2 regions of the Pseudomonas sp. SJZ078 genome follow, and region 1 is predicted to be linked to the other one. Evidence: predicted binding sites of a transcription regulator. Region 1 holds the regulator's gene; the other holds the start of a gene.
What was found. The regulator sigma-54, encoded in region 1, starts transcription at its own class of promoters, with help from an activator protein. The targets are predictions, from matches to a motif close to ANTGGCATNNANNTTGCTNT.
Positions count from the first base shown of each region.

Region 2: a site for sigma-54 is predicted at 1,776-1,795, ahead of glnK (P-II family nitrogen regulator). Genes of this name have one in related genera too.

Region 1 is NZ_VIUG01000002.1:67,856-71,476, reverse strand. It holds gene lptB (LPS export ABC transporter ATP-binding protein) at 1-386, shown strand, start outside; gene FBY02_RS02160 (RNA polymerase factor sigma-54) at 606-2,102, shown strand; gene hpf (ribosome hibernation-promoting factor, HPF/YfiA family) at 2,180-2,488, shown strand; gene ptsN (PTS IIA-like nitrogen regulatory protein PtsN) at 2,501-2,965, shown strand; gene rapZ (RNase adapter RapZ) at 2,968-3,621, shown strand, end outside.
Region 2 is NZ_VIUG01000008.1:114,308-117,928, reverse strand. It holds partial or broken gene FBY02_RS28725 (MCP four helix bundle domain-containing protein) at 1-141, shown strand, start outside; gene FBY02_RS28720 (methyl-accepting chemotaxis protein) at 136-999, shown strand; gene FBY02_RS28100 (hypothetical protein) at 1,081-1,257, opposite strand; gene FBY02_RS10270 (accessory factor UbiK family protein) at 1,323-1,583, opposite strand; gene glnK (P-II family nitrogen regulator) at 1,998-2,336, shown strand; gene FBY02_RS10260 (ammonium transporter) at 2,370-3,621, shown strand, end outside.

The DNA of each region.
Region 1 (3,621 bases):
GTCGCCAGGAACTGGAAAGCCTGTTGCAGGAATTTCACATCAGCCACATCCGCGACAACCTGGGCATGAGCTTGTCCGGCGGCGAACGGCGCCGGGTGGAAATTGCCCGCGCCCTGGCCACTGCACCGAAATTCATCCTGCTCGACGAACCATTCGCCGGCGTGGACCCGATTTCGGTGGGCGACATCAAACAGATCATCCACCATCTCAAGGCCAAGGGGATCGGCGTGCTGATCACCGACCACAACGTACGCGAGACGCTGGACATCTGCGAAACCGCCTATATCGTCAATGACGGTCAATTGATCGCTGAAGGTGACTCCGCCACCATCCTGGCCAACGAACTGGTCAAGGAAGTGTATCTGGGCCATGAGTTCCGCCTGTAAGCGCGAAGTGCCTGGCAAGCTGTCCCGGCGCCGTCGATTCAACCCGGCAGCGCCTCGGGACGCTCTCAGTGAATCCCCTATCATCGGGAAACTAATTGAGAGCTACCCCTAGGCAAACACCTCGGTTTCAGGCATATAATTTGCTTAAGGTTTGGCGCTTCGGCGCCCTTGTAGTGGATGGCGCATGTGCGCCGGCGAATAAGGTGTTAAGCCCCTGCCATGAAACCATCGCTAGTCTTGAGAATGGGCCAGCAGCTGACGATGACACCGCAGCTGCAACAGGCCATCCGCCTGCTCCAATTGTCGACCCTGGACCTTCAACAGGAAATCCAGGAGGCCCTGGAATCCAATCCGATGCTCGAACGCCAGGAAGAAGGCGACGACTTCGACAACACCGATCCACTGGCCGACAACGTCGAGCAGAAACCCAATACCGAGATTCAGGAAACCTCCTACCAGGAAGAAGCCGCCCCGACGGTGGATAACCTCGAGGATGGCGAATGGAACGAACGCATCCCCAACGACCTGCCCGTGGACACGGCCTGGGAAGACGTCTACCAGACCAGTGCCAGCAGCCTGCCGAGCAGCGACGATGACGAGTGGGACTTCACCACGCGTACCTCTGCCGGTGAAAGCCTGCAAAGCCACCTCCTGTGGCAACTGAACCTGGCACCGATGTCCGATACCGATCGCCTGATCGCCGTGACACTCATCGACTGCATCAACAACCAGGGCTACCTGGACGAAACCCTCGAGGAAATCCTCGAAGCCTTCGATCCGGAGCTGGACATCGAGCTGGACGAGATCGAAGCCGTCCTGCACCGTATCCAACAGTTCGAGCCGGCCGGCATCGGCGCCCGCAACCTGGGTGAGTGCCTGCTGCTGCAACTGCGCCAGCTGCCAGCCAAGACACCGTGGCTGGCCGAAGCCAAGCGACTGGTCACCGACTATATCGACCTGCTCGGCGGCCGCGACTATAGCCAGCTGATGCGCCGTATGAAGCTCAAGGAAGATGAACTGCGCCAGGTGATCGAACTGGTCCAGAGCCTCAACCCGCGCCCTGGCTCACAGATCGAGGCCACCGAACCCGAGTACGTGGTTCCGGACGTGATCGTGCGCAAGCACAACGATCGCTGGCTGGTGGAACTGAACCAGGAATCGGTCCCCAAGCTACGGGTCAACGCCCAATATGCGGGCTTTGTAAGACGCGCCGACACCAGCGCCGACAACACCTTCATGCGCAACCAGTTGCAGGAAGCGCGCTGGTTCATCAAGAGCCTGCAGAGTCGCAACGAAACCCTGATGAAGGTCGCCACCCAGATCGTCGAGCATCAACGGGGCTTCCTGGACTATGGCGACGAAGCGATGAAACCGTTGGTCCTGCATGACATTGCCGAGGCGGTGGGCATGCACGAGTCGACAATCTCCCGGGTGACCACGCAGAAATTCATGCATACCCCACGGGGTATCTACGAATTGAAATATTTTTTCTCCAGCCACGTCAGCACCTCCGAAGGCGGCGAATGCTCTTCCACGGCCATCCGCGCGATCATCAAGAAACTGGTGGCCGCGGAAAATCAGAAAAAGCCGTTGAGTGACAGCAAGATCGCTGGTTTACTGGAGGCACAAGGCATTCAGGTGGCCCGCCGTACCGTCGCCAAGTATCGTGAATCCCTCGGGATCGCGCCTTCGAGTGAACGCAAGCGGTTGATGTAACAAGGCCACGCCACAGCGTTCCAGTGGCAGGCATTTCTGCCTGCCGCTTTATGCACTGGCAACGAAGGAGAAGCTGTATGCAAGTCAACATCAGTGGACACCAACTGGAAGTGACCGAACCCCTGCGTACCTACATCGGCGAAAAACTCGACCGATTGGAAAGGCATTTCGACAAGATCACCAACGTGCAGGTCACGATGAACGTCGAGAAGCTGCTGCAGAAAATCGAAGCCACGTTGCATATTCCCGGCGGAGAGGTGGTTGCCAATGCGGAGCACACAGACATGTATGCCGCGATTGACCTGCTGACCGACAAGCTGGATCGCCAACTCAAAAAGCATAAGGAAAAGACCCAGAGCCTCCTCCAGGGCGCTACCGGTCGTTAACCCCCCCAATCCATGATCCGACTAGAAACCATCCTGACCCCCAGCCGTTCCAAGGTGAACGTGCTGGGAGGCAGTAAAAAGAAAGCCCTCGAACAAATCGCCGACCTGATCCACCTTGACGTCGAAGGTCTGGAAATGCAGGACGTCTTCGAGGCCCTGATTGCCCGTGAAAAACTCGGTTCCACCGGTTTTGGCAACGGCATCGCCATTCCCCACTGCCGCCTCAAGGGTTGTACCGCCCCGATCAGTGCACTGGTGCACCTTGAAGCCGCCATTGATTTCGACGCCATCGACGGCGAACCGGTCGACCTGCTGTTCGTACTGCTGGTTCCGGAAGCCGCGACCGATGCGCATCTTGAGCTGCTGCGCCAGATCGCCAGCATGCTGGACCGCAAGGAAGTGCGCGAAAGACTGCGCAGCGCAAAGAGCAACGAAGACTTGTATCAGGTAGTCCTGGACGAGCAGAACGGTCATTAATCATGCGCCTGATCATCGTCAGCGGTCGCTCCGGCTCCGGTAAAAGCACGGCACTCAATGTGCTTGAGGACAGCGGCTACTATTGCATCGACAACCTGCCGGCGGGCCTGCTGCCGGAGTTGGCCGAACGGGCGCTGATTCACACCGAGCTGGCGCAACCGCTGGTGGCGGTTTCCATCGATGCACGCAACCTGCCGAGCCACCTGTCACGCTTTCCCGAACTGCTCGAGGAAGTGCGCAACCGGCATATCCAATGCGATGTGCTGTACCTGGATGCCGATGATGAAACGCTGCTCAAGCGTTTCTCCGAGACCCGACGGCGCCACCCGCTGAGCAATGCCAACCGCTCCCTGGCCGAAGCTATCGAAGACGAAAGCCAGTTGCTCGGGCCGATCGCTGACCTGGCAGACCTGAAGGTCAACACCACGAACCTGAATCTGTATCAGCTGCGCGACACCATCAAGTTGCGTCTGTTGAACCAGCCGGAGCCAGGCACGGCGTTCCTGGTGGAGTCGTTCGGCTTCAAGCGTGGCATGCCGGTAGACGCCGACCTGGTGTTCGATGTGCGTTGCCTGCCCAACCCTTATTGGAAACCGGAGCTGCGCGAGCAATCCGGGCTCGACCAGCCGGTGATCGACTACCTGGCTGCCCAACCA
Region 2 (3,621 bases), on a different contig from region 1:
ATCAGCCGGCTGATCAGTCGGCCGATTGCCGCAGCGGTCGATTGCGCGCAACGCATTGCCCAGGGCGACCTGACCCAGCACATAACCAGCAACAGTCGCGACGAGGCCGGTCAGTTGCTCAAGTCCCTGGGCGATATGCAGATGAGTTTGAAAACCACGATCCAGCAGATTGCCAGTGCTTCGGGCCAGTTGGCTGCCGCTGCCGAGCAGTTGACGTCGGTGACCGATGACGGCGGCCGGGCCTTGATCCGGCAGAACGATGAAATCCAACAGGCGGCCACCGCCGTGACGGAGATGACGTCGGCGGTCGAGGAGGTGGCCCGCAATGCGGTGGCCACCTCCCAGGCTTCGCAATCGACCAGCACACAGGCCAGCGAAGGGCGTGATCAGGCGCGTAGCGCGGTACAGGCAATCAACCATGCAACCGAGGAAATCACCTCGTCCACCGGGTTGGTCAAAGACCTTGCCATGCAGGTCCGCGATATCGGCAAGGTGTTGGATGTGATTCGTGGGATCGCCGAGCAGACCAACCTGCTGGCCCTCAACGCTGCTATCGAGGCTGCTCGCGCGGGGGAGCAGGGGCGGGGCTTTGCCGTGGTCGCGGATGAAGTGCGTGCCCTGGCGGCGCGCACCCAGGCCTCCACCGGTGAAATCGAGGGCATGATCCACGCGGTCCAGGACCGTGCCGACAGTGCGGTCGACGCAATGAGCAAGAGCCAGGCACGGGTGACCGAGACCCAGAGCCTCGCCCGCGCCACCGGCGAGGCGCTCGAGCAGATCGCCGAGGGCATTTCGCAGATCAATGACCGCAATCTGGTGATTGCAACGGCTTCCGAAGAACAGGCCCATGTGGCCCGCGAGGTCGATCGCAACCTGGTGAATATCCAGGATCTCTCTACCCAGACAGCGGCAGGGGCAACCCAGACCAATGCTTCAAGCCAGGAGTTGTCCAACCTGGCCCTGTCATTCAATACGCTGGTGGGTCGTTTCCGGCTCTGATCCCTGGAGTTCGGGTCACGCGTGCTGGATAGGTAATCGTCAAAAGATCGTGATGAAGTCAGTCGTTTACAGCATCGGACTTCAGCCGCGTGCGCCCGCGAGCAGACCGGCTGGCTCCATCTCTTTACCGCAGGCCGCCGCAACTTTCAAAAAGCGGATCTGGGTGGCAGATATGCCGCCAACTGAGCGGCGAGTCTCAGCATGGCATTCAGTTGCAAACAGCAGCTTGGCCTTACGTTTTTCGGATTCTATCGACACCTCATTCCTCCTCTAACGCTTCAGGCTGGAGCAGCGAATCTGCAAGCGATCCTCATCGGTAGCGCTTATTTCACGTCAGCGGTGAGCCGCGCTTCCAATTCCGCCACCTTCGCCTCCAGGCTTTCCAGTCGCGCCCGGGTGCGCGCCAGTACGACCATCTGACTGTCGAATTCTTCCCGGCTCACCAGGTCCAGCTTGCTGAAGCCGCTTTGCAGCAGCGCTTTGAACTGGCTTTCGATTTCGCTCTTGGGCAACGGAGTGTCGCCGCTCAAGAGGCGGGAGGCGTGGCCGCTGAGGGCGTCGAGCAGGTCTTTGGGGGCGAGCATGGCAGCAATCCTGAAAACGATGGCGGCAGTGTATCACGCAGTGTCTATAGTCAATTCGCATGCACTGGATGCACGCTTTTCGCGCACGGGGCCGAACGATGTCGCACTGTTGTTGTGCGTATCGCAGCGGTTCGTGGGACGGCGCAAGCGCGCGCTGCTGGTAAACCCCTGAAATCAGGGGACTTGGGCACAGATGGCAAGGTTTCTGCTTAGAGGCCTATGACCCATGCACTGATGCAGTCGTTGTGACGAATGCAGTGCAGCCTGGCGAAGCGGGGAGCTTCGCCTGGCACGGTTGACTGGCGCTGGTCGGGCAACTTGGGCCGACGATGCGTTACAAAGCCAGGCACTGCGCTTAGACTTGAGTCGGGTTTGTTTTCCTGGGGCAAGTCCACCAATTCGGGAGAGAGTTTCATGAAGCTAGTCACTGCCATCATCAAGCCGTTCAAGTTGGACGACGTGCGCGAATCGTTGTCCGAAATCGGCGTGCAGGGCATTACCGTCACTGAGGTCAAAGGCTTCGGCCGGCAGAAAGGCCACACCGAGCTGTATCGCGGCGCGGAATACGTGGTCGATTTCCTGCCCAAGGTGAAGATCGACGTCGCCATTGACGACAAGGATCTTGACCGGGTGATCGAGGCAATCACCAAGGCCGCCAACACCGGCAAGATCGGTGACGGCAAGATCTTTGTGGTCAATCTGGAACAGGCTATCCGCATCCGTACCGGCGAAACCGATACCGACGCCATCTAAGCCGCCAAACCCAACGCCCCAGGAGAAAACAATATGACTCTGCGTAAATTCGCAGGGCTAGGAGCCCTGTTGTCCTTCGTAATGCCTGGCCTGGCCATGGCAGAAGAGGCGGCAGCCCCCGTCCTCAACTCCGGCGATACCGCCTGGATGCTGACTGCCACGATTCTTGTACTGTTCATGACCATTCCCGGCCTGGCGCTGTTCTACGGCGGCATGGTTCGGTCGAAAAACCTTCTTTCCGTGATGATGCAGTGCTTTGCCATTACCGGTCTGATCAGCATCCTGTGGGTCATCTATGGCTACAGCATTGCGTTTGACACCACTGGCATGGAGCAAGGCGTCGTCAATTTCAATTCGTTCATCGGTGGCCTGGGCAAGGCGTTCCTGGCGGGCGTGACCCCGGCAAGCATCACCGGTCCGACAGCACTGTTCCCTGAAGCGGTGTTCGTCACCTTCCAGATGACCTTCGCCATCATTACCCCGGCCCTGATCGTCGGCGCATTTGCCGAGCGGATGAAGTTCTCCGCCATGCTCATCTTCATGGGCGTGTGGTTCACCCTGGTGTACGCGCCGATTGCGCACATGGTCTGGTCCGGTAACGGCGGCCTGCTGTGGGACTGGGGCGTGCTGGACTTCGCCGGCGGCACCGTGGTGCACATCAACGCCGGTATCGCAGGCCTGGTGGCGTGCCTGGTACTGGGCAAGCGCAAAGGCTTCCCGACCACGCCAATGGCACCGCATAACCTGGGCTACACCCTGATGGGAGCGGCCATGTTGTGGGTCGGCTGGTTCGGCTTCAACGCCGGTTCCGCCGTCGCCGCCAACGGCACTGCCGGTATGGCGATGCTGGTAACCCAGATTGCCACCGCTGCCGCCGCGTTGGGCTGGATGTTTGCCGAGTGGATCACCCATGGCAAGCCAAGCGCTTTGGGTATCGCCTCGGGCGTGGTGGCAGGTCTGGTTGCGATCACTCCGGCTGCTGGCACTGTGGGCCCGATGGGTGCACTGGTCATCGGTCTGGCCGCAGGCGTGGTGTGCTTCTTCTGCGCAACCACCCTCAAACGCAAGCTCGGCTATGACGACTCCCTGGATGCCTTCGGCGTACACGGCATCGGCGGTATCCTGGGCGCGATCCTCACCGGCGTGTTCGCCGCGCCCGCCCTGGGTGGCTTCGGCACCGTGACTGACATTGCCGCGCAGGTGTGGATTCAAGTCAAAGGCGTAGGTTTCACGGTGATCTACACCGCGATCGTCACCTTCGTCATCCTCAAGGTGCTGGACGCCG